DNA from 3 places in the Burkholderia sp. Bp8998 genome. Region 1 is predicted to be linked to each of the others. Evidence: predicted binding sites of a transcription regulator. Region 1 holds the regulator's gene; each other region holds the start of a gene.
What was found. The regulator FliA, encoded in region 1, starts transcription of late flagellar genes. The targets are predictions, from matches to a motif close to CTAAAGTTTNNNNNNNNNNNGCCGNTA.
Positions count from the first base shown of each region.

Region 2: a site for FliA is predicted at 6,012-6,038, ahead of flgK (flagellar hook-associated protein FlgK). Genes of this name have one in related genera too.
Region 3: a site for FliA is predicted at 1,235-1,261, ahead of flgM (flagellar biosynthesis anti-sigma factor FlgM). Genes of this name have one in related genera too.

Region 1 is NZ_QTQF01000019.1:80,690-91,185, reverse strand. Features, by position in the region: gene ahcY (adenosylhomocysteinase) at 10-1,428, opposite strand; S-adenosyl-L-homocysteine riboswitch at 1,463-1,579, opposite strand; gene DIE06_RS19875 (RNA polymerase sigma factor FliA) at 1,650-2,384, opposite strand; gene DIE06_RS19870 (MinD/ParA family protein) at 2,407-3,225, opposite strand; gene flhF (flagellar biosynthesis protein FlhF) at 3,218-4,981, opposite strand; gene flhA (flagellar biosynthesis protein FlhA) at 4,978-7,080, opposite strand; gene flhB (flagellar biosynthesis protein FlhB) at 7,077-8,276, opposite strand; gene DIE06_RS19850 (DUF805 domain-containing protein) at 8,627-9,172, opposite strand; gene DIE06_RS19845 (VOC family protein) at 9,369-9,866, opposite strand; gene DIE06_RS19840 (DUF3443 domain-containing protein) at 10,026-10,496, opposite strand, start outside.
Region 2 is NZ_QTQF01000008.1:169,427-179,922, reverse strand. Features, by position in the region: gene DIE06_RS11725 (chromate transporter) at 1-127, opposite strand, end outside; gene DIE06_RS11720 (transcriptional regulator GcvA) at 224-1,108, shown strand; gene DIE06_RS11715 (solute carrier family 23 protein) at 1,148-2,455, opposite strand; gene flgL (flagellar hook-associated protein FlgL) at 2,711-3,949, opposite strand; gene flgK (flagellar hook-associated protein FlgK) at 3,973-5,955, opposite strand; gene DIE06_RS11700 (flagellar brake protein) at 6,147-6,902, opposite strand; gene flgJ (flagellar assembly peptidoglycan hydrolase FlgJ) at 7,121-8,119, opposite strand; gene DIE06_RS11690 (flagellar basal body P-ring protein FlgI) at 8,120-9,301, opposite strand; gene flgH (flagellar basal body L-ring protein FlgH) at 9,307-9,996, opposite strand; gene flgG (flagellar basal-body rod protein FlgG) at 10,018-10,496, opposite strand, start outside.
Region 3 is NZ_QTQF01000008.1:154,692-165,187, reverse strand. Features, by position in the region: gene flgA (flagellar basal body P-ring formation chaperone FlgA) at 126-1,172, shown strand; gene flgM (flagellar biosynthesis anti-sigma factor FlgM) at 1,291-1,623, shown strand; gene DIE06_RS11640 (flagella synthesis protein FlgN) at 1,709-2,149, shown strand; gene DIE06_RS11635 (M24 family metallopeptidase) at 2,254-4,104, opposite strand; gene DIE06_RS11630 (helix-turn-helix domain-containing protein) at 4,549-5,361, shown strand; gene DIE06_RS11625 (multifunctional CCA addition/repair protein) at 5,407-6,648, opposite strand; gene DIE06_RS11620 (glutathione S-transferase family protein) at 6,645-7,292, opposite strand; gene DIE06_RS11615 (complex I NDUFA9 subunit family protein) at 7,347-8,309, opposite strand; gene DIE06_RS11610 (lytic transglycosylase domain-containing protein) at 8,556-10,496, opposite strand, start outside.

The sequences.
Region 1 (10,496 bases):
GGCGGCGCATCAGTAGCGGTAGTGGTTCGGCTTGAACGGGCCGTCCTTCTGCACGCCGATGTACGAAGCCTGCTCGTCCGACAGCACGGACAGGTTCGCGCCGATGCGCGCGAGGTGCAGGCGCGCGACCTTTTCATCGAGATGCTTCGGCAGCACGTACACCTTGTTCTCGTACTCGCCGCCGCGCACGAACAGCTCGATCTGCGCGAGCGTCTGGTTCGCGAACGAGTTCGACATCACGAACGACGGGTGGCCGGTCGCGCAGCCGAGGTTCACGAGGCGGCCTTCGGCCAGCAGGATCACGCGCTTGCCGTCCGGGAAGATGATGTGGTCGACCTGCGGCTTGATGTTTTCCCACTGGTACTGGCGGGTCGACGCGACGTCGATTTCCGAGTCGAAGTGGCCGATGTTGCAGACGATCGCGTTGTGGCGCATCGCCTTCATGTGATCGTGGTTGATCACGTGGTAGTTGCCGGTCGCCGTCACGAAGATGTCGGCCTTGTCGGCCGCGTATTCCATCGTCACGACGCGGTAGCCTTCCATCGCCGCCTGCAGCGCGCAGATCGGATCGATTTCGGTGACCCACACGGTCGCGCCGAGGCCGCGCAGCGATTGCGCGCAGCCCTTGCCCACGTCGCCGTAGCCCGCGACGACCGCGACCTTGCCCGCGATCATCACGTCGGTCGCGCGCTTGATGCCGTCGACGAGCGACTCGCGGCAGCCGTACAGGTTGTCGAACTTCGACTTCGTGACCGAGTCGTTGACGTTGAATGCCGGGAACGGCAGGCGGCCGTCCTTTTCCATCTGGTACAGGCGGTGCACGCCGGTCGTGGTTTCTTCGGTCACGCCCTTGATGTGCGCGAGGCGCGTCGAGTACCAGGTCGGATCGGCGTCGAGGTGCTTCGCGATCGACTTGTACAGCGCGACTTCTTCCTCGTTGGTCGGCTTCGCGATCACCGAACGGTCCTTCTCGGCCTTCGAGCCGAGGATCAGCAGCAGCGTTGCGTCGCCGCCGTCGTCCAGGATCATGTTCGCGAATTCGCCGTTCGGCCATTCGAAGATGCGGTGCGAGAACTCCCAGTATTCGTCGAGCGACTCGCCCTTGAACGCGAACACCGGCGTGCCGGCTTCGACGATCGCGGCAGCGGCGTGGTCCTGCGTCGAGAAGATGTTGCACGACGCCCAGCGAACATCGGCGCCGAGCGCCTTCAGCGTCTCGATCAGCACGCCGGTCTGGATCGTCATGTGCAGCGAACCCGCGATGCGCGCGCCCTTCAGCGGCTGCTGCGCCTTGTATTCGTCGCGGATCTGCACGAGGCCCGGCATTTCGGTCTCGGCGATGTTCAGTTCCTTGCGGCCCCAGCCGGCAAGCGCCATGTCGGCGACGATGTAATCCTTGGAAGCCTGGGAATCAATAATGGCGTTCATCACGCCCTCCTTTCTAAAAAAGTTCTAGAAATTGGTGACGTGAGCGCCGTTCAGGAAGCGGGGCCGGCGCGAATCTCGCCGCACGGCTGCTTGGTGAAGCTTTCCGAGCCTGGCGGACGCAGGATGGTCCGTCGCAACGCTCCTCGGAAAACGGGAGGGATTGTAGCAAATCGGCGCGGGAAATGCGCGCCGCGTCGGCGCGCGTGGCCGCAATGAAAGGGTCAGTTCTCCGCGCCGACCCACGCCTGTTCGCGCAATCGCGCGCGCAGGCGCGCGACGGCCTGGCTGTGCAGCTGGCACACGCGCGACTCGCTGACCTCGAGCACCGCGCCGATCTCGCGCAGGTTCAGCCCGCGCTCGTAGTACAGCGACATCAGCAGCTTTTCGCGCTCGGGCAGCCGGTCGATCGCGTCGACGAGCGCCTCGCGCAGGTGGTCGTCCAGCAGCGACGACAGCGGATCGGCGTGATCGACGCGATAGCGGTCGAGGAACGGCTCGTCGTCGGCCGCGCGGTCGAAATCCTCGTAGTAGATGAGCTGGCTGCCGTGCAGATCCTGCAGCATCCCCTGGTATTCGTCGAGCGGCATCTTCAGGTGCTGCGCGATCTCGGTCTCGTTCGCCGAGCGGCCGAGCTGCTGCTCGACCTGGTGCACCGCGTACTCGACCTCGCGCGACGTCTTGCGCAGGCTGCGCGGCAGCCAGTCGTTGCTGCGCAGCTCGTCGAGCATCGCACCGCGGATGCGCTGGGTCGCGTAGGTCTCGAACTGCGCGCCCTGGTCTTCCTTGTAGCGGCCGGCCGCGTCCATCAGGCCGATCATGCCGGCCTGGATCAGGTCGTCGAGATCGACGCTCGCCGGCATCTTCGCGACGAGCTGCAGCCCCAGGCGCCGCACGAGCGGCGCGTATTGCGCGAGCACGTCGGCCTGGGTCATCTTTCCTTGAGCGTTGTACATCATGGCTCTCTCCTTCCGGTGGCGCTCACGCGGCGTGCGCCGCACCCGCCTCGTACGACGGCTTGCCGCCCGCATGCACGGCGCGGCCGGCGCCCAGCCCGGGGCGCATCGGCCAGTACAGCAGGTCGGCGGCAATCTGCCGGTAATCGCGCGCGGCAGCCGACGACGGGAACGCGTCGACCGCGGTACGCATCAGGTCGCGCGCATGCTCGACGAGCGGATCGGCGCTCACGCAGCCGGCGTCGGCGATCGACACCGTCAGGTAGCGGCTCGCGACGCCCGCGAGGTTGTCGAATGCGGTCCTGGCGTCGGCGTGGCTGCCGACGTGATTGGTCAGCACGCGGAACTGCGCGACCGCGTGCGCGAAATGCAGGCGCTTCATGCACGCATACGCCTCGGTGATCGCCTGCGCGGCGACCCGCGTGACGATCAGCACGTCGTGCGCCTCGCGCGCGAGCGCGGAGAACGCACCGTCGGCACCGAGCTGCGCATCGACCAGCACGATGTCGGCCTGGCCGTCGATGAAGTCGCTCAGTTGCGTGTCGCTGTAGCCGTCGCGGGCCAGCCGCGCGGCCGCGCACAGCCCGAACCCGGCGGCGACGCGCGTGCGCTCGCCGTCGCGCAGCCAGGCGCCCGCGAGCGTCGCCGCGGCCGAATCCACGTCGGCGCGCTCGTCGACGACGAGCACGTCCTTGCCGAGCGCGGCCAGCGCGGCCGCGACGTTCACGACGGTAGACGTGCAGCCGACACTCGCCGGCCCGCCCGTCACCGCGACGATGCGCGACGCGCGTCCGGCCAGCAGGCGCCGCAGCCCCTCGGCCTGGTCGATGATCCGTTTATCCAAATCGCACCTCGTGCAGCTCGGCGGTGGAACGTGCGGTCAATGCGGAAAGCAGCGTCGGCATGTCCTCGTCCTGCGGCACGAACGGCGAGCCGTCGCGCGGCACGCAGAACGCGCTTTTCAGCAGGAATTTGGTCGACGCGACGTACAGGTTCTCCGGCACCTTCTGGCCGGTCGACACGTAGTGGACCGGCAGCTTGTAGCGGATCACCGTGTCGAGCACGCCGCCGAGGTGGGTCGCCTCGTCGAGCTTGGTCAGGATGCAGCCGGCGAGATCCGGGGTCGGCCCGTGCGAATGCTCGCCCGCGCCGCGGTACGCCTGGACGACCTCGTTGAGCGTGTCGCCGTGGCTCGTCGCGTTGAGCAGCAACAGGCGCTGCACCGGCGCGTTCGCGCCGTGCAGCATCGCGATCTGGTCCGACAGCGCGCGGTCGCGCTGGCTCATGCCGATCGTGTCGATCAGCACGATGTGCTTGTTGCGCAGCTCGGACAGCGCGAGCTCGAGATCGCCCGCATCCTTCACCGCGTGCACCGGCACGCCGAGGATCTTGCCGAAGATGCGCAGCTGCTCGTGGCCGCCGATCCGGTAACTGTCGGTGGTCAGCAGCGCGACCTTGCTCGCGCCGAAGCGCATCACGCAGCGCGCGGCAAGCTTCGCGGTGGTGGTCGTCTTGCCGACGCCGGTCGGCCCCATCAGCGCGAACACGCCGCCGCGCTCCATCAGCGCGTCCTCGCTCTCGAGCACCGGCAGGTTCGCAGCGAGCACCGACTGCGCCCATTCGGCGGCCTGCTCGAAGGTCTGCGCACCGTCGCCGCTCGGCAGGTTGTCGACCAGCATGCGCACCAGCTGCGCGGAGAAGCCGGCCGAGAACAGGTGCTTGGTCAGCGCGCCGTGCACCGGGCTGCGGCGCTGGCGATCGTGCCACATCAGGCTGTCGAACTGCTCTTCCATCATCCCGCGCATCGCGCCGAGCTCGTGCATCACCGTGTCGTTGACGATGCTCTCGATGCGCGCCTTCACCGCGTCGGCCACCGCGGCGGCCGCGTCGGCAGATGGGCGCGTGCGTTCGGCCGGCTTCGCGGCGCTCGTTTCGCTGGGGCGGGCCGCGGCGGCCGCGGACGGCATCCTGCGTTCGGCGTCGCGCACGATGTCACGCGCCCAGCCGGCCGGCGTTGCGGGTGCGGCGTCCTGCTGCGGACGGGCCGGCGCTTGCGGTGCGGCCGGTGCCGCCTGCGCGCGGGCGATCAGCGCTTCGCGCTGCTGCGTCAGGCGCTTCGCGTGCTCGACGAGCCACGGCGCGGGTTCGGACGATGCCGCCGACGTGCCGGCGGCGGGCGCCGGCGCGGCCGGCGACGGCGATACCGCGTCCGTCGCGTGCGCGTCGGCGAAGGCGGCCGGTTCCGCAGCCGGCTCCGTCGCTTCGGCGCTCGCGCCGAACACCGACGAGAACACGTCCGGGAGCCCGCCATCGCCTGCCGCATACGGATTGACGGCCGGGCGCGCGAGCGCGGCACCCGGGCGCGACACGATGCCCGGGACGGCTGCGGCCGGCACGGATTCCGGCGCGCGCGGCCTGCGCGCTCGGGCGGCGGCCGGCGGCGTGACCGCGGCGAGATCCGAGTCGGCGAGCGCGACGATTTCGACGCTGCCGTCATCGAGCGTGCGGTTCGACAGCACGACGGCGTCGGCGCCCAGTGCCTCGCGCACGAGGCGCAGCGCGTCGCGGCTGGTCGCGCCGGTGAATTTGCGAATGTTCAAGCGGAACCCCCGATGACGTTAACGACTTTGATCGTGCGCGTGTCCGGCACTTCGGCATACGACAGCACTTTCAGTTGCGGCAGGCTGCGGCGCAGGAAACGCGCGAGCATCGCGCGCAGCGCGTGCTGCACGAGCAGCACGGGCGGCAGCCCCAGATTCTGTTGACGCAGCATCGCCTGTTGCGTGCCGGTCAGAAGGTTGTGCGCGAGGCCGGGTTCGAGGCCCGGGTTCGCGCCGGTGGCGAGCGCCTGCGACAGCACGCGCTCGAGATTCGAATCGAGGCCCATCACCTGCATCTCGCCCGCGCCCGGATACCACTGCTGCGTGATCGCGCGGCCGAGCGACAGCCGCACCGCGGCGGTGAGCTCGTACGCGTCGCCGCGGCCCGCGTGTTCGGACACGGCCTCGAGGATCGTGCGCATGTCACGGATCGGCACGCCTTCCTCGAGCAGGTTCTGCAGCACTTTCTGCAGCGTCGTCAGCGAGATCGTCTTCGGCACGAGGTCCTCGACGAGCGACGGCGCATCCTTGCCGGTGCGCTCGACGAGCGCCTGCACTTCCTGGCGGCCGAGCAGTTCGGCCGCGTGCTGCACGACCAGATGGTTCAGGTGCGTCGCGACGACCGTGCTCGCATCGACCACCGTGTAGCCGTACACCTGCGCCTGCTCGCGCATCGCGACGTCGATCCACACGGCCGGCAGCCCGAACGCCGGATCCTGCGTCGTGACGCCCGGCAGCGCGGCCGTCACCTGGCCCGGGTTGATCGCGAGCCACTGGCCCGGGAACACTTCGCCCGCGCCGATCTCGACGCCCTTCAGCGCGATCCGGTATGCATTCGGTCGCAGCTCGAGGTTGTCGCGGATGTGGATCACCGGCGGCAGGAAGCCGATTTCCTGCGCGAATTTCTTGCGGATGCTCTTGATGCGCTTGAGCAGCTCGCCGTCGCTGTTCTTGTCGACGAGCGGAATCAGCCGGTAGCCGACTTCGAGGCCGAGCGGATCGATCAGCTGCACGTCGTCCCAGGTCGCCTCGTGGCTGTCGCCCGGCAGCGCGGCGGGCGGTGCGATATCGGTCACGTCGCCGGCCGCCACGCGGGCCGCCGCGCGGCGGGTCTGCGTGCGGGCCAGCCAGATCGCGCCGCCGCCGAGCGCGAGGAACGCGAAGTGCGGCATGCCCGGGATCAGCCCCATCAGCACGATGATCGCGCCGGTGATGGTCAGCACGCGCGGGTTGGTGAACAGCTGGCCGGTGATCTGCGTGCCGATGTCCTCGTCGGTCGCGACGCGCGACACGATCACGCCGGCCGCCGTCGAGATCACGAGCGACGGAATCTGCGCGACGAGGCCGTCGCCGATCGTCAGCAGCGTGTAGTTGGTGCCGGCCGCGGCGAACGACATGTCGTGCTGGACCATCCCGACGATCAGCCCGCCGATCACGTTGATCGCCATGATGATCAGGCCCGCGATCGCGTCGCCGCGCACGAACTTCGACGCGCCGTCCATCGACCCGTAGAACTCGGCTTCCTGCGACACGGCGAGGCGGCGCTTGCGTGCCTGCTCTTCGTTGATGAGGCCCGCGTTCAGGTCGGCGTCGATCGCCATCTGCTTGCCGGGCATCGCGTCGAGCGTGAAGCGCGCGGACACTTCGGCGATCCGCCCCGCGCCCTTCGTGATCACCATGAAGTTGATGATCATCAGGATCACGAACACGATGATGCCGACCGCGAAGTTGCCGCCGACGAGGAAGTGGCCGAACGCCTCGATCACCTGGCCGGCAGCGTCCGGCCCCGTATGGCCCTCGAGCAGCACGACGCGCGTCGACGCGACGTTCAGCGACAGCCGCAACAGCGTCGAGAACAGCAGCACGCTCGGGAACGCCGCGAAGTCGAGCGGCTTCATCGTGTACATGCTGACGAGCAGCACCATCACCGACAGCGCGATGTTGAACGTGAACAGCAGATCCAGCAGCAGCGGCGGCAGCGGCAGGATCATCATCCCCAGGATCATGCAGATGAGGATCGGACCCGCGAGCGCGCGCAGGTTGGTGCCCGCGAACGGGTTCGGGCGTTTGGCGAACAGGCCGGTGATCGGGGTGCTCATGCTGCGTTCCCTTGCTTGCCGAGCGTGTCTTCGACTTCTTCACGCTCGTCGTCGGCCGATACCGACAACCCCTTGTCGAGTTCGGCCGGCACGTCGAGATCGACCGGCGCGGCCGGGAAGGCGCCGCCTTCCGAGCGGAAGCGCCGCAGCTGGTAGACCCATGCGAGCACCTCGGCGACGGCCGAGTACAGCGAGCCGGGAATCTCGCGTTCGAGTTCGACGTTGTGATACAGCGCACGCGCGAGCGGCGGCGCCTCGAGCAGCGGCACGTTGTGCTCGGCCGCGAGTTCGCGGATGCGCGCGGCGACGAGATTCACGCCCTTCGCGACGACCTTCGGCGCGCGCATCTCGCCGTCCGTGTATTGCAGCGCGACGGCGAAGTGCGTCGGGTTCGTGACGACCACGTCGGCCTTCGGCACGGCGGCCATCATCCGGCGCCGCGCGATCGCGCGCTGCTGCTGGCGGATGCGGCCCTTCACGTGCGGATCGCCTTCGTTCTCGCGATGCTCGCGCTTCACTTCTTCCTTCGTCATGCGCAACTTCTTGTTGTACTGCCAGATTTGGTAAGGCACATCGAGCGCGGCGACCACCAGCATCCCGGCGACCGTCGTGCCGCAGCACACGGCGACCAGATGCATCGCGTCGGCGAGCGCCGAGCCGAGCGGCTGGGTCGCGAGACCGAGCAGCTCGTCCTTGCTGCGCCAGATCGCGATCCCGCCGATCCCGCCGACGACGAGCGTCTTCGCGAGCGACATCCCGAGCTGGATCGGCCCCTGGATCGAGAACATCCGGCCGAGGCCCGAGATCGGGTTCAGGCGCTCGAACTTCAGCTCGAAGGTTTTCTGCGAGATCAGCCAGCCGCCGAGCGCCATTGGCGCGAGCAGCGCGGCGAGGCCGGTGAGCGCGAGGATCGGCAGCAGCACGGCGAGACCTTCGAGGCTCGCGCTGCCGGCCGCCGACAGCATCCGGTGCGTGTCGAACGCAGTGGCGCGGTCGAACGCGAACGCGCCGCGCAGCATCGTCTGGAGGTGCGCACCCGACGGGCCCGCGAGCAGCCATGCACCGTAGAACCCGGCCGCGAGCAGCGCGAACGAAGCCAGTTCGCGCGAACGCGCGACCTGCCCTTCCTCGCGCGCCTTCTCGCGGCGCCTCGGAGTGGCGGCTTCGGTTCTGTCGAGATCGCTCTCGTCTGCCACGGGGCCTCCAGTCGGGTACGGCGAAATGCCGCTTTCCAGTGACACCGATTATTCATGCGCACGTCAAACGCCGATCGGTCGAGCAAAGCCGGGAAAGGGGGGTATTTCGGGGAATCGGGCGGGCGGGGGCGGCGGGAGGCGGCGGGCAGGCGCGGCGCGCGGGAAGACGATGGCAACCGCGTTCGCGGGTGGGGGCGGTGAAGCCGATGAGAGGGGCAAGCGAATGAGCGGGTGAAGCGGGGAATCGAGGCGGCCGTGAAGCGGTCGTTGGCCCGCTCCGACGCGACCGCGTCGCGCGTCGGCGCGGGCGGCGCGGGCGGCGCGGGCGGCGCCGGCGGCGCCGGCGGCGCTCAGATCGCCGGAATCGGATCCGTGCCGAAACGGTTCGGGCCGTTGGTGCCGCGCGAGCACATCCAGACGAGCAGCAGGATCCCGCCGACGATCGGAATGAACGCGATCAGCAGGAACCAGCCGGAGCGGCCCGTATCGTGCAGGCGGCGGACGGTGACCGCGAGGCTCGGCAGCACCAGCGCGAGCGACACGACGGCCGCGACGATCATCAGCAGCAGCGAGAATGCGCTCGCGTCGTGCCCCACCATGGAGATCACCTGGCAGAGGATCGACACGACGCTCGTGAGCAACGCGAAATACCAGTATTCCGCGCGGCGCGCGCGGCCGTCGAATTTCGCGTATTGATTGAGTGCGGAGCGAACAGCTTCACTGAAATTCATCTTGTGGCCCTCATGTTTTATATCGGCGACCCCGGACACAACGCCGGTATTATAAATTTGAATTTTTTCGCATTGCATCTCTTTTCTCGCACCGACCGACTCGCCGCCGGCTCTCGCAGCACTGGAGCGGCCGCGGCGACGGCATGCCGTATCGCCGATGTGCATGTCACATCATTTTTATAATCGTGATGCGCCGACAGAAATAACAGCTCGATAATCCACGGCTTGATTACACCAGCATGAAACTCGTCGCAATCGATAATCGAATCGATCGTTCGGCACTCATTTACCGGCCGGCCGGGAATAGCGTCGTGCGCCACTTGCACACGTCGAAAACGGCGTGTCCCGGCCGGCGTTCGCGCTAGCCGGCCGCCGCCCGCTCGAGCACGCGGAGATCGAGCTTCTTCATCTGCATCACCTGCGCCATCACGCGTTCGGCGCGCGCCGGGTCGCCCGCCATCAGTTCGGGCATCTGCACCGGCGCCACCTGCCACGACACGCCGAAGCGGTCGCGCAGCCAGCCGCACTGCTGCGCGCGCTCGTCGCCGCCGTCGGCCAGGGCCGCCCAGTAGCGGTCGATCTCCTGCTGGTCACGGCAGTTGACGACGAACGACACGGCCGGCGTGAGCGGGAACGCCGGGCCGCCGTTCAGCGCGAGAAACGCCTGCCCGTCCAGCTCGAACGACACCGTCATCACCGTGCCCTCCGCCTGCCCGGACGCCTGCGCGCCGGACTTGCCGTAGCGGGCGACGTGCAGGATGCGCGCGTCGTCGAACACCGACACGTAGAAGCGGGCGGCCGCCTCGGCGTCGTGGTCGAACCACAGAAACGGCGTGATGCGTTGGATACGCTGGCTCATGGCGCTGTCTCCTCGATGTCGTGCCGGCACCGCTGCCGGTCTTATATCGTAGGCGCTGGTGCGGCGATTCGATGCGTGACGCGCGCAGCCCGGCCGCGAGCGGCGTAAAAAAAGGGGGCGATCGCTCGCCCCCTTCCTGCTGCTGCCGTTCGTGCGCGATCAGAACGCGACGTAAGGCTGCGCGCCGCCGCTCCCGGTCTTGTCCATCCCGAAGTAGATCGTCTTGCCGTAGAAGTGCGGCATGCCGAGATCGAGCCAGCCTGCCGCGCCGAACGGGCCGGCGATGTCGTTGAACGCGAACGTCGACGCGTTCGCGAACAGCGCATCGGCGTTCGCGACGGGCATCGACACGCCGCCCGTCTTGCCGTTCTGGCCGGTCAGCGTCGCCGTATAGGTAGTCGTCGACGACGGGCAATAGAACGCCGTGCTGGTCGTGCAGGTCTTCTGCGCCGAATCGTTGAAGAAGTACGCGTTCGAGCCCGTATCGAAGAACGCGGTCACGGCGCCGCCGAGGAACGTCGCAGCGACGTCGCCCGTCGTCGTCGACGTCAGCACCGTCGACGCCCCGAGCGCGTTGTTGCCCTGCGTGCCGATCCCGAACGTCAGCAGACCCGTCGCGCTGCCCTGCCC
Region 2 (10,496 bases), on a different contig from region 1:
TCGTGCGCCGCGCGAACGGCAGCGCGCCGCCGAATGACATCAGGCCGAGCGACAGGAAGCCGGTGAACAGCTCGGCGAGGCCGATCCGGCGTGGGGACGCGGCGGGCGGCGGAGAAACGGATTGCATGGGGATCCTCATCAAACGATGGCCCGAGGTTACCGCCGTTCGGCACGCCGGCAAAACGATTTTATCGGCGCGCCCTTGTGATCTAGAATCACAAGCATGGCACGCGACCTCCCGCCCTTTTCCGCGCTTCGGGCCTTTGAAGCAGCGGCACGACACGAAAGCTTCAGCGCCGCCGGCGACGAGCTGCATGTGACTCACGGTGCCATCAGCCGGCAGATCGCCGGGTTCGAGGCATGGCTCGGCAAGCCGGTGTTCCACCGCTACGGCAAGCGCGTGAAGCTCACCGACGAGGGCCGTCGCTATCTGGATACCGTCCGCGCCGCGTTCGACAGCATCGCGCTCGCCACCGAGCAGCTGCGCAACACCGGTGCCGCGCGCGTGCTGCGCATCAATGCGCTGCCGACCTTCGCGATGAAATGGCTGCTGCCGCGCCTGTCGCGATTCCAGCGCGACGTGCCGAACGTCGAGCTGAAGCTGTCCACGTCGAACGCGCCGCTCGATGCGCTCGACGGTTTCGACGTCGCGATCCGCCGCGGCCCCGGCCATTGGCCGAACTGCACGAGCGGCCACTTCCTCGACGAAAGCGTGATTCCGGTGTGCAGTCCCGCGCTGCTCAAGCGCGCGCCGATCATCCGCGCGGACGATCTCGCGCGGCACGTGCTGCTGCATTCGGATACGCGGCCGGAAGGCTGGCGCGACTGGTTCGCGGCGGCCGGCGTAACGATGAAGGGGCGCAAGCGGCAGTCGTTCGACCACTTCTACCTGGCGCTGCAGGCGGCCGTCGACGGGCTGGGTGTCGCGCTCGGCCCGCTGCCGCTGATCGACGACGAGCTCGCGAGTGGCCGCCTCGTGATGCCGCTCGACGGGCCGCGCATCGCGACGCGCAGCTACTGGTGGATCGCGCCGGGCGCGCCGGCCGACGATCCGCTCGTCGCGCAGTTCTGCGCGTGGCTGCAGGCGCAGTCGAATACCGGCGCTTGAGGACGCGCCGGCGGGCGGCGTTGCACCGCCCGCTCCCGGTCACACCACCGGGCCCGGTTCCTTTTCCTTGCGCAGGATCGCGTACAGGATGATCGCGCCGAACGTCGCGGTGCCGATCCCGCCGAGCCCGAAGCCGCCGAACTTCAGCGAGAAGTCGCCGGCGCCGAGCACCAGCGTGACGGCCGCGACGATCAGGTTGCGGTTGTCGGAGAAGTCGACCTTGTTGACGACCCAGATTCGCGCGCCCGTCACCGCGATCAGCCCGAACACGACGATCGACACGCCGCCGAGCACCGGGCCCGGGATCGTCTGGATCACCGCGCCGAACTTCGGCGAGAAGCCCAGCCCGATCGCGATCAGCGCGGCGACCGCGAACACGAGCGTCGAATAGATCCGCGTGACGGCCATCACGCCGATGTTCTCCGCGTAGGTGGTCACGCCGGTGCCGCCGACGCTGCCCGACACGATCGTCGCGAGCCCGTCGCCGATGAACGCGCGACCGACGTAGCGGTCGAGGTTGGTGCCCGTCATCGCGCTGACAGCCTTGATGTGGCCGAGGTTCTCCGCGACCAGGATCACCGCGACCGGCGCGAGCATCAGCATCGCGTGCGGATCGAAGACCGGCGCACGGAAGCTCGGCACGCCGAACCACGCGGCCTGCGCGACGATCGAGAAATCGACCGGCTTGCCGAGGCCCATCCCGTTGCTCGCGATCGCATAGATCACGTACGCGATCACCAGCCCGACGAGGATCAGGAGGCGCTGCATCATCCCGCGCGCGAACACCGCGACGCCGCCGACGCACAGCACCGTGACGAGCGCCATCACCGAGTCGAAGGTCGATGCCGACACGCCCTTGACCGCGATCGGCGCCAGGTTCAGCCCGATCACCGCGACCACCGCGCCGGTGACGACGGGCGGCATCAGCGTCTCGATCCAGCGCGTGCCGATCGCCTGCACCAGCGCGCCGAGCGCGACGTACACGACGCCGCACGCGATGATCCCGCCGAGCGCGACCGGGATGTTCGGGTTCGGCCCGCTGCCGCCGTAGCCCGTCACCGCGATCACGAGGCCGATGAACGCGAAGCTCGAGCCGAGGTAGCTCGGCACGCGGCCGCCGACCAGCACGAAGAACAGCAGCGTGCCGATGCCCGACATGAAGATGCACAGGTTCGGGTCGAAGCCCATCAGCAGCGGCGCGAGCACGGTCGAGCCGAACATCGCGACGACGTGCTGCACGCCCATCGCGACCATCTGCGGCCACGCGAGGCGCTCGTCGGGGCCGACCACGCGCGAGACCGCGCCGGTCGGTTGCACCCGCCAGCGCGGGAAGTAGGAATCGGACATGGGGAAATGGGCTCCTGTCGTACGCCGGCTGCGGACGGTGCGCCGGTCTGGAATCTGGCGCGAGTTTACGGAGCGGAAATGGGGCTGGCAAGCGCGAGCCGCCGGTGCGGCGGTCGTGCCCGCCGAGCGGCCGTCCGGGCGGCCAACCAGGCGGCGCGACCGCATCGACGGCGGCCGGCCGGCGGCTGGCCGCCGACTGGCACGCGCATCGCGCGATGTAAGCGGGCGCTCACATCGCAGCGTGCGCCGCGGGGATCACGGATTGATGTACTGGAACAGCGACATGTTCTGCAGCTGCGCGTAGGCCTTCTGCGCGCCGCTCAGCGCGTTCTGCACCTGCAGGTACTGGCTGATGGTCGTCACCATGTTGGTGCTCGTCAGGTCCGACAGGTTGCTGGTCGTCTGCAGCGCGGCGGTCTGGTTGACGGTCTGCATCGCCTTGACTTCCTGCTCGCGGCCGCCGACCGACGCCAGCACGGTCGTGACGTTGCGCATCGAGTTGCCGATCTTCGTCGCGGCCGTGCCCATCGCGTTCGACAGCGCGGCGGTCGCCGTCGGATTGCCGGTGACGGGCGTCTTCAATGCCGTGATCATCGAATCGAGCGTCGAGAACACGTCGACCCCGCTCGCCTGCGGCGCGGGCGTGACCGAGAAAGTATCGGTGGGCGACGGCGTGCCCGACACGGCCACCTTCATCCCGCTGCCGAGCGCGATCGCGGTGCCTGACGTATAAGCCTGCGCGGGCCCGGGCGTCGGGGGCAAGATCGAATTGTCGGTCACCGTGTAGGTCGGCGCGGCCGGGGTGCCGCCGAAGGTGATCGTGAATTGATGGCCGTTCGTCGCGGCCGACGGATCCGTCACCGTGACGTTGCCGATGGTGGCCGTGCCCGTGTTGCTCGCGCCGGCCGCCTGGACCGGCGAGCTGCCCAGCGCCTGTACCGACATGAACACCGAGATGCCCGAGTCGCCCTGCGGCACGCTGCGCGAATCGTCGATCTGTACGGTGCGCGTGCCCGTATCGCCGACGTAGCTGATGGCGCCGGCGGCATTCTTCGTGAACGGCGCCGCCGCATTCTTGTAGCCGGCGAACAGGTAGTTGCCCGCGCCGTCGGTCGAGTTCGCGAGCGACATCAACTGGTTGCGATAGCCCTCGAGCTGCGTCGCGAGCGCCCCGCGGTCGCTGTCGGCGAGCGAACCGTCGCCGGCTCGCACGATCACCGACTGGATGCTGCCGAGTACGCTGCTGACGCTCTGCAGCGTCTGGTCCTCGGCCTGCAGCGACTCGAGCGCCGTATTCTGGTTCGCCGCGTACTGCGACAGCGTGGCCGACGTCATCGACAGCTGCACGGCCTGCGCCGCGCCCACCGGGTTGTCGGCCGGGGTCGTGAGGCTCACGCCGCTCGAGATCTGCTGGTAGAGCTGCGCGAGCTGGGCCTGCTGATCGTTCATCTGTCCGACGTTCAGCTGGTAGAACTGGGTCGTGGAAATCCGCATCGTGTCTATCCTCTCGAATCCGGTCAGCTGAACAGGCCCAGCACGGTCTGGAACAGCGAAGCCGCCGTCTGGATCACTTTCGCGTTGGCCTGGTAGAGCTGCTGGTACTGCATCAGGTTCGCGGCTTCCTCGTTCTGGTTCACGCCCGACACCGACTGCTGCGCGGACGTGATCTGGCCGACCAGCGCCGTCTGTGCGGTACTCGACGACTTGAGCTGGCTCGCGGCGTTGCCGATGTTGTTCACGTATTTCGCATAGGCGCCCGTGAGCGTGGTCGTGCCGCCGCCGAGGGTCTTCGCGTTGACGAGCTGCGACAGCGCGAGCGCGTTGCTGCCGTCGCTCGTGCCGCCCGCGTACGGCCCGATCGTGAACGAATCGCCGTCCGACGGCGTGCCCGACAGCGTGACGGTCACGCCGTTCAGCGCCCCGGCGGCCGTGCCCGACATCGTCATCGCCGCGCCGGTCGACGGATCGTACGGCACGGAGTCGGTCGGCGTGCTGATCGTCACCGACGTCGGCGGCGTGCCCGGGATCGTCACCGTGGTGCCGACCGGGAAGCCCGACAGCGACTTCGTCGCCGCGTCGTAGGTCAGCTTGGTCGACGGCACCTGATAGCCGGCGCTCACCCCGCTCAGCGCGATCTTGCCGGTGCCGATGTTGGTGCTCGACGCCGACGTGACGACCGGCGACGCGGCCGCGATCGCCGCGCCGCTCGTCGTCGCGAGCCCGAAGCCGTCCAGCGCGCCGCGCGTCGGCAGCACGGTGAACTGGTCGCCGGCATTCATCGCGCCGGACGAGAACGAGAAGTTCAGCCCGCCGAGCGAGACCGGCATCGGCCCCGCCTTCTGGTCGACCACCGACCCGCTCGCGCGGTCGGTCAGCGTGTAGTTCGTGCCGTCGTACGACAGCGTGTAGTCGCTCGTCGTCGGCTGCGACGCGTTGGCGAACGACACGGACAGCGACGCGTTGCCGGTATTGCCCTGGTTCGAATAGACGGCCGGGGCCGCCACCGTGAACAGGGCGCCGCCCGGGTTGCCCGACAGGTCGACACCGAGCGCGTTCTGCGCGTTGACCTGCGCGGCGAAGCTGGCCGCGACCGCGCCGAGCTGCGCCTGCGCGGGGTCGAGCGTCTGGCTGCGGAACGCGAGCAGGCCGCCGAGCGTGCCGCCCGACAGCGATGCATCCGGCAGCGCCTGGTTCGGGCCTTGCGGGTTCGTGCCGGCGATCCCCTGCGACACGACGGTCAGCTCGCTCGGATCGGACGGCGACGTGACGGTCGCGAGCTGGTAGCTCTTGTCGGCGAGGACGAGCGGCTGGCCGCCCGCGAGGAACACGCTGTAGCCGCTGTCGCCGCGCACCACCTGCACGCCGGCGAGGCCCGACAGGTTCGATACCGCGAGGTCGCGCTGGTCCATCAGCTGGTTCGGCGGCTGCCCCTGGCTGCTCGCCGCCGAGATCTGCTGGTTCAGCTGCGCGATCTGCGCGGTGTACGTGTTGATCTGCGACACCGTGCTGGTGAGTTGCGTATTCACGCTCTGGCGCAGCGCGTCGTACTGCTGGCCGCCCGCATTGAGCTGGTTCGCGAGGATCTGCGCGTTGCTGATCGCGGTCTGCCGCACCGACGGATCGGCGGCGCTGTTCGCGACGTTCTGCAAGCCGGTGAAATAGCCGGTGATCGCGGTCGAGATCCCGGCCGTCGGGCTGCCGACGTAATTGTTCAGCTGCGCGACGAGCGAATACCACGTCGACAGCGAGCCGCCCTGCGACTGCGCGCTGTTCAGCTGGTCGCTCAGGTACTGGCTGTACTGTCGCTGCACGGTGACGGTGCTCACGCCCTGCGGCATGTAGCCGCTCGCCGTGTACTGGCCGCTCGCCTCGGCATAGACCGGGCGCTCGACCGAATAGCCGGGCGTCGCGGCGTTGCTGATGTTCTGGCCGGTCGTCGTGAGGCCCCAGAGCGCGGCATTGAGGCCGCTGACGCCGAGGTTCATGAGTGTGTTGGACATGCGCGATCCTGATGAGCCGGCCGCGCTGCGGCCGCCGGGTTGCGTGACTCCCGGTATAACGGCCGCGGATCGGAAAAATTGAGGGAAAAATGCGTGGGCGACGCGCGCGTGCGCGTCGTCTGTCGAGCGGCCCGGCGGACGATGCCGGCGCCGCCGTGAAAGCGGCCCCGGGCGGGGCCGCAACGGATGCGTCAGGCCCGCGCGAGCGAGCGACGCTTCATCTCGAGTTGCGTGATCAGGCGCTGCAGCGTGTTCTCCGCGCTGCCCGGCAGCGCCAGGAAGCGAAAGCCGAGCTGGTAGCGGCGCGAGCCGTTCGGCAGCTGGGTCGAACGCTGCGACACGAGCTGCAGGTCGAGCGACAGCTTGCCGTGGCCGTTCAACTCGAGTTCGACGTCGGGCAGCAGCGTGCCGACCTCGAGCGCCTCGATACGCTCGTCGGCCGTCCGCAGCCCGACGCCGCCGAGCGACAGGTTATGCACCTCGAACACGAAGCTCTCGCCGTCCGGCAGCTTGCCGCGGCACAGGAACGGATCGACGATCGGCGCATCGACGCGGAAATACTCGCGGCGCTGGATGCACATGAGCACGTCGGGGAAATCGGCGACGAACGCGGGCAGCCCCTCGTAGCGCGTCTCGCGCGGCGTGCCCGTGGTGAATTCGACGCGCACGCCTTCCGGCGCGGCCGCGAAGGTGCAGTGCGACGCGCCGAGGATGCCGGCGTTCTGCTCGGACAGCGCGCCCCAGTCGAACGTGAACGTGCGCGCGCCGACGTCGACCTCGAGCAGGCGCGTGACGAGCTGGCCGCCCGGGTACTGGACGGTCAGGAAGTCGCCGCGGTTCACGAGGTTGCGCAACTGCACGCCGATCTCCAGCGGATTGCGGCGGGCGTAGTCGGGGCCGGAATGGCCCGCATCCAGGCTCGGATCGGTCGACGTTTCGATATTCATGGCTAGCCGGTTTTCTTTTCATGGGCGCCCGGGACGACCGGTGCGCAGTAAAACCGGGCCAGAACATGGCCCGGTTACAGGTCTCTCACACTTAGCGGCAGTGCTCACCGAAAGTTTAGATCGAAACGCCGGTTTTTTTCGCGCAAACGTTGAAACCGCGCGCGGCGGTCTGCCGGGCGCGGTCCGTAACATTGCAAACGGGCGGCGGGGCGGGCCCGTCAGCCGATCTGCTGCATGATCGAGATCAGCTTCTTCGCGTAATTCGGGTCGGTCGCGTAGCCGGCCTTCTGCATCCCGTGCGCGAAGCCCTCGACGCTGCGGCTCGCGCTCAGCACGCCCGCGTAGCGCGGGTTGTTCTTCAGCAGGTTCGCGTAATCGGTCATCGCGTGCTCGTACGAGTCGTACGCGCGGAACTTCGCGACGACGCGGCGCGGCGTGCCGTTCACGTATTCGGTCGTCAGTGCCGACACCGTGCGGCCCGTCCAGCCCTTGTTCGCCTTGATGCCGAACACGTTGTAGCTCGTCGAGCCGTCGCTCGCGCGGATCTCGCGCTTGCCCCAGCCCGATTCGAGCGCGGCCTGCCCGACGATGAAGCGCGCCGGGATGCCGGTGGTCGCGCTCGCCGCCTGCGCCGGGCCGGCGAGGCGGTCGACGAACGCGTCGGCGTCCTGCACGCCGCTCGCGCCCTTCAGCGGCGGCGTCAGCGCGCTGCCGGCCGAGTAGCCGCGCGCGCCGGCGAGCCCGCCGTTGTTCGCCGCGTTCGCGTAGGCCCGCGCCATCGCGTTCATCGCGGCGAGGCTGCCTTCGTTGCCCGACGCGCCGACGCCGGTCGCGCCGAAGCCCGCCGCACCGAGCCCGGCCGCGCCGGCGTCGGCCGCCGTGTCGCTGTCCGTGCCCTGCCCCGCGTTGCGCAGCAGCTGCTTCATCAGCGCGTCGGCCACGCCGATCCCGCGCTTCGACATCTGCTGCGCGAGCTGCTGGTCGAGCATCGACGTGTACATCTTCGACGTGTGCGAATCGAGCAGCCCGCCGTCGGGCGACGCGTCGCGCATGCTCTTGAGCATCATCTGCGTGAACATCGCGTCGAACTGGCCGGCGACCGCCTTCGCGCCGGCCTGCGGCGACTGCTTCGCCTGCGCGCGCAGCGCGTCGAAGCCCTGCACGTCGAGCGCGAAGCGCTGCGTCAGGTCGTTCGCGTTCGGGAGATTGGCTGCCATTTAGATCACCTCCAGGTCCGCGCGCAGCGCGCCGGCCGCCTTCATCGCCTGCAGGATCGACATCAGGTCCGCCGGCGTCGCGCCGAGGGTGTTCAGCGCCTTCACGACGTCGGCGAGGTTCGCGCCGGCCGTCACCATCTTGAGCGCCCCGTTGTCCTGCTTCAGCTGGATCTGCGACTGCTGCGCGACCACCGTCTGCCCGTTCGAGAACGGCCCCGGCTGCGACACCACCGGCTGCGTGTTGACGATCACCGACAGGTTGCCGTGCGCGACCGCGCAGCTTTGCAGCGTGACCATCTGGTTCATCACGATCGAGCCGGTGCGCGCGTTCAGGATCACCTTCGCGGCGGCCTTGTCCGGGCTCACGTCGAGGTTCTGCAGGCGCGCCATGAACGCGACCTGCTGTGCGGAATCCGCCGGCGCGGCGAGCTGGATCGTGCGGCCGTCGAGCGCCGTCGCGGTGCCCGGGCCGAAGCTCGAATTGACCGCGGACACGATCCGTTGCGCGGTGCCGTAGTCCATGTCGTTCAGCTGCAGCTGCAGCACGCCGTTCATCTGCGCGATCGCGTTCGGCACCGAGCGCTCGACGATCGCGCCGCCGACGATCCGGCCGGCCGCGAGCTGGTTCACCTGCACGCGGCTGCCGTTCGCGCTCGCCCCCGCGCCGCCGACCGCCATGTTGCCCTGCGCGAGCGCGTATACCTGGCCGTCCGCGCCCTTCAGCGGCGTGAGCAGCAGCGTGCCGCCGCGCAGGCTCTTCGCGTTGCCGAGCGACGACACGGTCACGTCGAGCGCCTCGCCGGGCCGCGCGAACGGCGGCAGCGTGGCGGTCACCATCACGGCCGCGACGTTCTTCAGCTGCATGTTGTTCAGCGACGACGGGCCGCCGTTGGCCGAACCGTTGTTGATCGAGATGCCGAGGTTCGCGAGCATGTTCGCGAGCGTCTGCGTGGTGAACGGCGTCTGCATCGTCTGGTCGCCCGTGCCGTCGAGGCCGACGACGAGGCCATAGCCGATCAGCGGGTTGTCGCGCACGCCCTGGATCTGCGCGAGGTCCTTCAGGCGCTCCGCGTGCACGGGCGCCGCGCCGAACGCGCACGCCGCCAGCGCAAGCGCGGCGGCCAGTGCACGGAACGCCCGGGACGAACTGAACGAAAGGTGGTGAACAAGAGGCAGCGGCATCGTCATCACCACGGTGCGATGTTGAGGAAGAAGCGCTGCAGCCAGCCCATCGTCTCGGCTTCGTTGATGTAGCCCTTCGACGAATATTCGATCTTCGCGTCGGCGACCTGCGTCGAGTAGACCGAGTTCGCGCCCGAGATCGTGTTCGGGTTGACGACGCCCGAGAAGCGCACGAATTCGTTGCCCTGGTTGATCAGCATCTGCTTCTCGCCGCTGACGACGAGGTTGCCGTTCGGCAGCACGCTGGTGACGGTCACCGTGATCGTGCCGTTGAACGTGTTCGCCGCGCTGGCGCCGCCCGTCGCCGCGAACTTGTTGTTGCCGGCCGCCGACAGGTTCGCCTTCGCGAACAGCCCGCCGAGGAACGCGGCGGTCGGCACGCTGAAGTCGGTGTTGCCCTGCCGGTTGGTGTTCGCGCCCGACGACTTGGTCGCATTGATGTTCTCCGCGATCATGATCGTCAGGATGTCGCCGACGTTGCGCGGCCGCTGATCCTCGAACAGCGGCCGCCCCGCAAAGCCGGGGTTGTAGATCGAGCCGGGCGCCTGCATCGACATCGGCATCGGCGGCTGCGCCGTCATCGGCTGCTGGATGATCGGGTCGCGCGGAATCTGCGCGCAACCGGCGAGCGCGGCCACCGCGACCGCGCACACGGCGCGGACGGGGGCTGACGGGAGGAGGCGAACCTGCTTCATGGCGACGGCGTGACTTTCCGGTTAGCTCTTCATCTGCGTGACGGTCTGCAGCATCTGGTCGGACGTCGTCACGGCCTTGCTGTTGATCTCGTACGCACGCTGCGTCTGGATCATGTTGACGAGTTCCTGCACGACGTTCACGTTCGACGCCTCGACGTAGCCCTGGTTGAGCACGCCCGCGCCGTTCAGGCCCGGCTGCGACACGTTCGGCGCGCCCGACGACGTGGTCTCGGCGAACAGGTTCTCGCCCTTCGCCTCGAGGCCGGCCGGGTTGATGAAGGTCGCGATCTGCAGCGAGCCGATCTGCACCGCGTTGCTCGAGCCCGGCTGCGTGACCGACACGACGCCGTCCTTGCCGATCGTCAGCGACTGCGCGTTCTGCGGCACCGTGATCGCCGGCAGGATCTGATAGCCGCTCGACGTGACGAGCTGGCCCTGCGCGTTGGTCTGGAACGAGCCGTCGCGCGTATAGGCGTTCGTGCCGTCCGGCATCAGCACCT
Region 3 (10,496 bases), on a different contig from region 1:
GGTAGGCGCCGGGCGCAACCGGCAATCGGACGAATAACGCGGCAAAGGCCCCCTCTATTCATCGTTTGCGCGACGGCCCGGCTCCCTAGAATGCGAATCGGATCAACGGCTTCGAGGACACGGCGATGACACGCAGCGCACTTCGCGGAAACGACGCACGCGGCACGCGCCTGCCGCGTGCGTTCGCGCTCGCCGCGGCGCTGTGGCTCGCGGTGCCGGTTGCGCACGCGGACGACGGGATGATCGTGATTCCCGGACGCGGCGAGACGGCCGAGACCGCGCTCGCGCATGCGAACGCGGCGAGCGGCGGGCAATTCGGCGGGAATGCGGGAACGGCTTCGGGTGCCGTCGCGACCGTCGTCGCCGGTACGGCCGACCCCGCATCGAATCCCGCGCGACCGGCCGTCGCCGCGCGCATGGCGGCGGCACGCGCCACGCCGGCCGCGCCGGCCGCGCCGGCCCCGCGCGCGCCGGCGGCTGCCGCCAACCCGGCCCAGGCAGCCAACCCGCTCCAGGCGGGCGCCGCGCCCCTGCCTGCGACACCGCCCGGCCAGCAGGACCCCGACACGATCCGGCGCACGGCCCTCGCGTTCCTGCAGCAGCAGGTCGCGGGCCTGCCGGGCAAGACCACCGCGACGGTCGCGGCCGCGTTTCCGCGCGGGCTCGCCGCGTGCACGACGCTCGAGCCGTTCCTGCCGACCGGCGCGCGCCTGTGGGGCCGCACGACGGTCGGCGTGCGCTGCGCCGGCGAGCGGCCGTGGACCGTCTACCTGCAGGCGAAGGTCGCCGTGCAGGCCACTTATTACGTCGCCGCGCGGCAGATCGCGCCCGGCGAGCCGCTCACCGCGGCCGACCTCGTCGCGCGCGACGGCGACCTGACGGTGCTGCCGCTCGCGGTGATCACCGATCCCGCGCAGGCCGTCGGCGCGACCGCGCTGGCCCGGATCTCGGCCGGGCTGCCGCTGCGCCAGGACATGCTCAAGAGCGCCGCGTCGGTGTCGGCCGGCCAGACGGTGCGGGTCGTCGCGGCCGGGCCCGGCTTCACGATCTCGGCCGAGGGCAGCGCGCTCGCGAATGCGGCGCCGGGCCAGTCGGTGCGGGTCAGGATGGCGGCGGGGCAAATCGTCACGGCGATCGTCAAGGACGCCGGGACCGTGGAAATTCCGCTATAGGGACGAATGCCGCCGCAAGATTGCAAAGAATTGTTTATTCGGAGAATTTCGGGCTCACGATGCTAAAGTTCGGGCCGACCCCGCCGTTATCTGGGTCATACCGTCCAGGAAACCCATCGTGAAGATCGATTCCACTCCGAACCCGAGCCCCCTCGCGTCGACCGGCAACGGCGCGGCCCGCGCGCAATCCGGCGCGGCTTCGTCGTCGCCCGCGCAGGCGGCCGACGCAGGATCGACCGGCGGCGACACGACCGTGAACCTGTCGGGTCTGTCCGGCCAGTTGCGTTCGCTGTCGGGCTCCGGCAGCGCCGACATCGACACGGCCCTCGTCCAGTCGATCAAGGATGCGCTGAACAACGGCACGTTGACGATCGATGTGAACAAGATCGCCGACGGCGTATTGAATACCGCCCGCGACCTGCTGCAACAGCAGCGCGCGAAGGGCAACTGAGCCGGCCCGGGGCCCGTCACGCCCAGACCGGTCCCCTGGTTTGCCGGCATGCGGACACGCGTGCCGGCGCGACGAGCATGACGCGATGAGAGAAGAGCTGCTGGCCACGGTCAACGACGAACACGCGACGGTCGAAGCATTCGCGTCCCTGCTCGCCTACGAGGAAAAGGCGCTCACGACGCCGGAGCCGCTGGAAATGCTGCCCGGCATCGTCGAGAAGAAGAGCGCGCTGATCGACCGGCTCGCGCAGCTCGAGCGCACGCGCGACACGCAGCTGTCCGCGCTCGGCTTTCCGGCCGGCAAGAAAGGGATGGACCAGGCCGCCGAGCGCGATGCACGCCTCGCCGGCCGCTGGCAGTTGCTGCTGCAGGCCGCCGAACGCGCGCGCCAGGCCAACGCGACCAACGGGATGCTGATCCGGATCCGGATGGACTACAACGAGCGCGCGCTCGCGGTGCTGCGCTCGGCGCCCGCGCCGGCCGGCGTCTACGGGCCCGACGGGCGTGTATCGGCGCTGATGCGCTGATGCGCTGATACGCCGCCCGCACCGATGTACCGATCATGCCGGCGCACCGACGCGCCGGCCGCGCACCGCGCGGCCCTGCCGCGGCCGCGCGCGCCTTCCCCGCCTTACAGCAGCGGACACGCGGTGACCTGCGTGCCGCGTTCCACGCAAAGCCGTTCGTAGTCGCGCAGGTACGCGCGCTCGTCGTCGTCCAGCAGCTCGACATCGATCAGGTCCCAGTCGTAGCCGACCGTGACGAGGTTCTCGAACGCGACGGTGTCCGACGCCTCGTCGTCCGCGCGCACGACCACGATGTTCTCGATCCGCACGCCGCCCTTGCCCGGCACGTAGATGCCCGGTTCGACCGAAATCACCGCGTTCGGCACCAGCCCGTACTTCGCGCCCGGCGCGAACCGCACGCCGCCCTCGTGCACGTGGATCCCGACGCCGTGCCCGGTGCCGTGGCCGAAATCGTAGCCGTGGTCGCGGCACACCTGGCGCACCGTCGCATCGACGTCACCGCCCGTCGCCGTCTTCGGGAAGCGCGTGACGAGCCCCTTGATGCAGGCCTTCAGCGCGACCGTGTAGATCTCCCGCTGCCACGGCTGCGCGACCGTCTCCGGCTGCGTGCGACGCAGCACGACGCGCGTGCAGTCCGTCGCGAAACCGGCGTCGTAGTATGCGCCGCTGTCGAGCAGCACGAGTTCGCCTTCCGTCAGCGCGACGTCGGCGCTCGCCGCCGTGTAGTGCGCGAACGCGCTGTTCGCGCCGTTCGCCGCGATGGACGGGAATGTCAGCGCGACCGCCGAGCGCGCGCCGTACGCGTCGTTGATCGTGCGGGCCAGGTCGTATTCGGTATGGCGCTGCCCCGCCTCGCCGGCCTTCGCCCAGCGCATCGTTTCGGCGATCGCGGCCGAACTGCGCGCGAACGCGTCGCGGAACCGGTCGAGCACCGCCGGCGTCTTGCCGGCCCGCAGCGCCTCGACCGGGTTGAAATCGGCGTGGCGCGCGTGCGGCCACACGCGGCGCACCGATTCGACGAGCGCGCAGTTGACCGATTCGAAGCCGTAGCACACGTGGTTGACCGCGAACTGCGCGAGGAAACGCTCGAGTTCGGCGAAGTCGCGCCGGATCACGTGCAGCGCCGGATACGACGCCAGTTCGACCGGGCAGCGATCGCAGCCTTCCGGCAGGAACAGCGCGACCTGCTCGCCGATGGCGAACAGGAAGCCCAGGTGCGACGACGCATTGGGGATGTGATAGCCGCGGCTGTTCAGCAGATACGCGAGATCGTCCGACGCGCACGTGAAGAATGCGGTCTTGCCGGGCGCCGCGCCGGTGTGCGCGGCGAGCCGCCGGTTCAGCGCGTCGAGGTTCTGCGCGACGCTCGCGCCGGTCATCGCGTCCGGCAGCTCGAAGATCGGCCGCTCGACCACCCAGCCCGGCAACGCGATCGCGCGGTCGATCTCGCGCTCGCCGAGGCTCGTCCAGTCGAGCGACGCGGCCTGCGTCCGCTCGACCAGCCGGTCGCGCTGCGCGACGCTGATCCGCAGCGCGTCGTAGCCGACCCGCGCGAGCCGGCTCGCGTGCGCGACCAGCCAGTCGGCCAGTGCCTGCCAGATCGTCACGTTCATCCCGAGCTTCTCGATGCGCACGCGCACCGGGTCGCACTGCTGTTCGGCCTGCAGGTGATAGCGGCCGTCGACGAACAGCACGAACGGCGGCACGCCGAGCGCCTGCGCGGTCGCCGCGCTCAGGAAGATCCCGCAGCCGGCCGAGCCGTCGAAGCCCGACAGCGCGTAGCGCGGGTTGTTGCGGCGCGGCAGGTATTCGGTGATGTACTCGTCCTGCGACGTGACCACGACCGCGTCGAGCCGGGCGGCGTCGAGCAGGCGCGACAGGCCGGCCTGCGTGTCGGCGACGGACGCGTCATACGAGGGAAGGCCGGAGAAGCTGTATTTCAGTCGATCGATCATCGGATACCCGTTCTTGATTGTTGTCGGCGGCCGGCGGGGTCACGCGGCATGGCGCATGCCTGAAACGGCAAGCCGCCCGTGCGCGGACGACGCGCGGTCCAGCGGACAGCCGGACAGCTGGGCCGCGGTGCCGTTCCGGCGACAGGCCTTGAGGGGGAAATTTTTGTCTCACTTAACTTTGTTTGATTCGCGCGACAGAATCTAGAGCACGCTGAAATTGAGGTCAAGCCAAAATTTTCGTAGGGCTAAAATTACCGGCACGGCGCGCGAGCGCGGCAACACGCGGCACGGCCCTGCGCGGCGCCGTCCGGGCGCGACCGCGCGGTACAATGCGCCGGCATCGTCGTCCCGACGGCCGTGCTTCGTGCGATTCGCGCAAAGCAACATCCCGGCGACAGCACCGCCGTGCGCTCGCCTTCCGGTTCGTTGCCACGAAAGAGATTCATGGATTCAGACATCATGCGTATCGGCCAGCGCATTCGGCGCCTGCGCCGGGAAGCGAAGAAGACGCTGCTGGAAGTCGCGACCGAGGCGAATCTGTCGGTCGGGTTCCTGTCGCAGGTCGAGCGCCATCTCACCGGCATCTCGCTGTCATCGCTCGTCAACGTCGCGAAGGCGCTGAACGTGCCGCTCGGCACGCTGATCGACCAGCCGCGCCAGGCGCAGCCGGATTCGCACGCGGGCCGCCGCGAACCGTACGCGGTCGACGCCGCGTCGCAGTGGTACGAGCGGCTGTCCAGCACCTTCGACGGCAGCCAGATCAACGCGCTCAAGGTCCGGATGATGGAGGGTTACCGTTCGGAATGGGTCGCGCACGGCGGCGACGAGTTCGTGTACGTGCTGACCGGCCGGCTGTGCTACACGATCGGCAAGAAGGATTACCCGCTGTCGCCCGGCGATTCGCTGCACTTCGATGCGCGGAAACGCCATCGCGTCGCGAACGTCGGCGACGGGCCCGCCGAGCTGATCGCGGTCGGCACGCTGCCCCTCTTCGACGACAACTGCGCCGAGTTGGGCTCCGCGGCGATGAAAATCAGGCTGCTCGCGCGCGATGCCGGCGCAACGCCGGGCGAGCCGCGCGTAAGCCGCCGCGCACCCGCGCCGGCACGCGAGCGCGACGCGGATGCGGCAACGCCCGCCGACACGCCGGTCCGCTCAGCGGCAAAGCCGACCGCCGGGAAACCGCGCGCGGCCGCCGGCAAACGTCCGGCCGCCGCAACCCCGGCCCGCCGCGCCGGCGCCCGCACGAAGCAATAACGGCGGGCGGCCATCCGCGCCCCCCCGGCCGCGCCTCGTGCCTGGCTATTCGCCGATCGCCAGCGCCTGCTTGACGGCCTCGACCCGCGCGCGATGCACGGCGTCCTTGATCTGCATCGCATCGTTGCCGACGCCGCGCGCGATCGCGCCCGCATCGACGCTGCGCGCCGCCACCAGCGCCACGCGCAGCCGCTCGGCCTGCGGATACGGCTGCGTGTCGAGCCCGAGCCGGCCGCGCGCATCCGATTCGCACGCCTGCAGCATCTCGGCGAAGCGCGCCGGCTTGCGCAGCGCGTCGCTGCGCTCGAAGAAGCGCACCAGCGCGGCCGCGCCCATTTCCATCACGCGATGCAGGTTGCCGTGCTCGCGCGCGACCACCAGCGCGAGATCGCGGCAATCGTTCGGCACGCGCAGCCGCTCGCACAACGGCTTGATGAGGTCGGCGCTGCGGCCTTCGTGGCCGACATGGCGCGGCAGCACGTCGGCAGGCGTCGTCGCCTTGCCCAGATCGTGCGTGAGCGCCGCGAAGCGCACCGGCAACGAATAACCCTGCTTCGCCGCATAGTCGACGACCATCATCACATGCACGCCCGTGTCGACTTCCGGATGGTAGTCCGCGCGCTGCGGCACGCCCCACAGCGCGTCGACCTCGGGCAGGATGCGCGCGAGCGCGCCGCACTCGCGCAGCACCGCGAACATCCGCGACGGTTTCGCCTCCATCAGCCCGCGCGCGATCTCCTGCCACACGCGCTCGGGAACCAGCGCGTCCGCCTCGCCCGCGTCGACCATGCGCCGCATCAGCGCGAGCGTGTCGTCCGCGACCGTGAAATCCGCGAAGCGCGCGGCAAAGCGCGCGATCCGCAGGATCCGCACCGGATCCTCGACGAACGCGTCGCCCACGTGCCGGAACACGCGCGCACGCAGGTCGGCCTGTCCGTCGAACGGATCGATCACCGGCCCGATCAGCGCGCCCTCCGGGCTCACTTCGCGCGCCATCGCGTTGATCGTCAGGTCGCGCCGCGCGAGGTCCTCGTCGAGCGTCACGTCCGGCGCGTAGTAGAACTGGAAGCCGTGATAGCCGGCCGCCGTCTTGCGCTCGGTGCGCGCGAGCGCGTATTCCTCCTGCGTGTCCGGATGCAGGAACACGGGGAAATCCTTGCCGACCGGCCGGAAGCCCTGCGCGGCCATCTGTTCCGGCGTCGCGCCCACCACCACGTAGTCGCGGTCCTGCACCGGCACGCCGAGCAATTCGTCGCGGATCGCTCCGCCTACTGCATAGATGTTCATGGAGCGGGTTCGTATTCGGCAATCACGTTGGTTTCGCGGCGCGCGGCATCGATCCAGCGCTGCACCGCCGGCAGCGCCGTCACGCGCGCGGCATATCCGGCCGCTTCCGGCGACAGCGCCGGCGCATACGTGTTGAAGCGCATCACGACGGGCGCATACATCGCATCGGCGATCCCGAATTCACCGAACAGGAACGGCCCGCCCGATGCCTCGATGCACGCGCCCCACAATGCGTCGATGCGCGCGACGTCGGCGAGCGCCTCCGGCGTCGCACCGCGTCCCGGCATCGACGCGCGCACGTTCATCCCCATCTGCGTGCGCAGCGCGGCGAAGCCCGAATGCATCTCGGCCGAGATGCAGCGTGCATGCGCGCGATCGAGCGGATCGGCCGGCCACATCGGAAACTGCGGATAGCGCTCGGCGAGCGTCTCGGCGATCGCGAGCGAATCCCAGATCGCGACGCCGTGGTCGTCGATCAGGCACGGCACCTTGCCGGTCGGCGAATACTCGCGGATGCGCGCGGCCGTGTCGTCGCGGCGCAGCTCGATCGCGATCTCGTCGAACGGGATCCCGAAATGCGCGAGCAGCAGCCACGGCCGCATCGACCACGACGAGTAATTCTTGTCTCCAATGACGAGTTTCATGGTGGTGTTCCGATAAGCGCGAAAGTGAAGGACGGAAGCGGAGGCCCGAACCGCCTAGCGGCGGCGCGAGCGGAACCAGTCGAAGCGGGACCGCTGTGCCGCGTGGCCGAGATACGCGGGTGCGATGCTCTCGAGACTCGCGGGCGAGATCCCGAGTTCCGGTGCGAGCGGCCCGGACAGCACGTTCGGCACCGACATCGACGCGAGATTGTCGCGCGTGATCACCGGCTCGCCGGGCAGGCATTCGAACACGCTCGCCTGCAGCCGGGCGAGCGCGTCGGGCAGGCGCACGATGCGTGCCTGCCGGCCGACCAGCGTGCCGCAATAACGCACCAGCTGCTCGAGCGTGTAGACGGTCGGGCCGCCCAGTTCGTAGGTCTTGCCGTGCGCGGCCACGAGATCGAGCGTGTTGACGAACGCGCGCACGACGTCGCCGACGAACACCGGCTGGAAGCGCGCATCGGGCATCGCGAGCGGCAGCACGGGCAGCGTGCGCTGCAGGTTCGCGAACGTGTTCAGGAACGCGTCGCCGGGGCCGAACACGACCGACGGGCGGAAGATCGTCAGCGCGAGCGAATCGGTCGCCGCGACCGCATGCAGCGCGGCCTCGCCGTCGCCCTTCGAGCGCTGGTACATGCTCGGGCCGTGCGAATCGGCGCCGAGCGCGCTCATGTGCAGCACGCGCCGCACGCCGACTTCGACGCACGCGGCGGCCAGCGCGGCCGGCAGCGCGACGTGCGCGCGCTCGAACCCGGGCCCGTACGGCGTGCCGCGGCCGCCATGCAGCACGCCGACGAGATTGACGGCCGCGTGCGCGCCGGCGACGAACCGGGCGAGCGTGCGCGTATCGAGTGCGTCGAGCTCGACGATCTCGACCGACAGCATCTGCAGGTGGCGCGCGTGCTCGCGCCGACGCGTGCCGATCCGCACCTGCTTGCCGGCATCGATCAGCGCATTGACGAGCCGGCTGCCGATGAAGCCGGTGCCGCCCAATAGCGCGACGGTCTGGCGATCCATTGTTCGGTCCTCTAAGGGGCTGTTCACGCTAATAACGGGCTTGCGCTGGCCGCCAGAAGGGCCGAGCGCAAGGATTGCGACGAAGCGAATACTCGACGTATTCGCAAGGAGCATGACGCAGCGATCGGCCCTTCTGGCGGCCAGCCCCTCGAATGATTTTTTTCAAACAGGGGAACGAGCCCGTTATTAGCGTGAACAGCCTCTTAAACACTGCCGCGTCTCGCGCGGCAGTGTGAAGATTGCGGATCAGGGCGAGATCATGCCTAGACGTTTCTTCAACGACTGCGATTTGCCCTCGAAGAGCGCCGCGTAGTAGACGGTGTTCGACAGCACGTTCTTCACGTAGTCGCGTGTCTCGTTGAACGGAATCGTCTCCGCGAAGATCGCGCCTTCGACCGGCTGCGTCAACACCTGGCGCCACTGGCGCGGCCGGCCCGGGCCCGCGTTGTAACCGGCGGTCGCCAGCACCGGCGAGCTGTCGAAGGTGTTGTAGATGTCCGCCAGATACCAGGTGCCGAGCTGGACGTTGGTATTGATGTCGTGCATCTGCGCCCGCGTGATCGTGCCCATCCCGAGCTTCTTCGCGACCAGTTGCGCGGTGGCCGGCATCAGCTGCATCAGGCCGCCCGCGCCGACCGACGAACGCGCGTTCGTGATGAAGCGCGACTCCTGGCGGATCAGCCCGTACGCCCATTCGATGTCGAGGCCCGACGACTGCGCGTAGCGCTCGACGATGTCGCGGTACGGCGACGGGTAGCGCAGCGTGAAGTCGTGCTCGGCCTTCGTGCGGTCGGCCGTGTTGACCGTGCGGTCGAGCAGGTCGATGCGCTTGCCGTATTCGGCGGCCGCGAGCAGCTGGCGATCGGTCATCCCGCGCAGCGGCCAGTTCCATTCGCGGTTGCCTTCGAGACGCAGGTTCAACCCGTAGAGGCGTTGCGCGAGCGCGAAGCCCGGGATCTTGCTCATCGCGTCGACGTCGGCGTCGCTCACCTTGGTGCGCGGCGGGATCGACGTGCGCTGGCCGAGCTCTTCGCCGGCGAGCTGTCCGTAGAAGTTGTACTGGCCCGCGACCTGCTCGAATTCCTGGTTCGCCTGCAGCGTGTCGCCGCTCTGCTTGAGCGCGCGCGCATGCCAGTAGATCCAGGCCGGATCGTCGCGCAGCGACGGCGGCATCTGTTCGATCGACCAGCGCACCATCGGCCAGTTGCCGGCGAGCAGCGCGGCGCGCGTGCGCCATTCGTAGCCCGGGTTCGACAGCGGCGCGTTCGAGGATTTCGCATACCAGACCGACGCGAGCGGCGAACGCTTGATCGCGCCCTGGTAGCCGATCGCCCCCCACGCGATCGCCTGCTCCTGCTTCGTCAGCGAACCGGCGACCGACGTCAGCATCCCCGCCGCCGCATCCGGATCGTTGCGCGCCATGCGGCCGAGCGCGATCAGCGCGAGCTGGTGCGATGCCGCGTCGGCGCCGACGCCGCGCGCGAGGTACAGCGGCGGCGCGCTGGTCGCCTGATCGAAGCCGACCGGGCGCGGGCCGAGCGCATCGACGATCTTGCCGCCGAGCGTCGTGTAGTTCTGCTCGTACGCGAGGCGCGCCTGCTGCCACACGTCGTCGCTCGTGAACTGCTGGTTGACCGTCAGCGCCGTAATCAGGTCGACACAGGCGTCGCCGTAGTATTTCGGCTCGACGAGCAGCGCGCGCGCCGCCTCGGCGACGTTCTCGCCGCGCGCCGCGCGCGATTCGAGCGCGTAGCACTTGACCTGCGTGTCGTCGTCGAGCACGAAGCGCTTGTACTGGTCGTCGAAGGTGCGCCAGTCGTGGCGCGCGCCGAGCACGAGCAGGTAGTCGTTGCGCAGGCGGTCGGCGATCGCCTGGCCGTCGTAACGCTGCAGGAACGACTGCACGGGTGCGTCGGGTGCGTCGACACGCGCGCGGCCGGTCGAATCGAACAGTTGCGGCTTGATCTGGAAATACTCGACGTAGGACGGGACCGGATAGTTCGGGATCGTCGACGCGAGCTGCGCGGCCTTCGCGGCGTCGTTGCGGCGCGCGGCTTCGCGCAGCTGCACGAAGATCTGGTCGTCCCCGGCGAGCGTGTCGTCGCCCGGTGCGGCGCACGCGGCCGTGCCCGCGACGAGCGCGGCGGCCGACAGCGTGAGCGCGACCGCGCGATATACTCGGAAAAG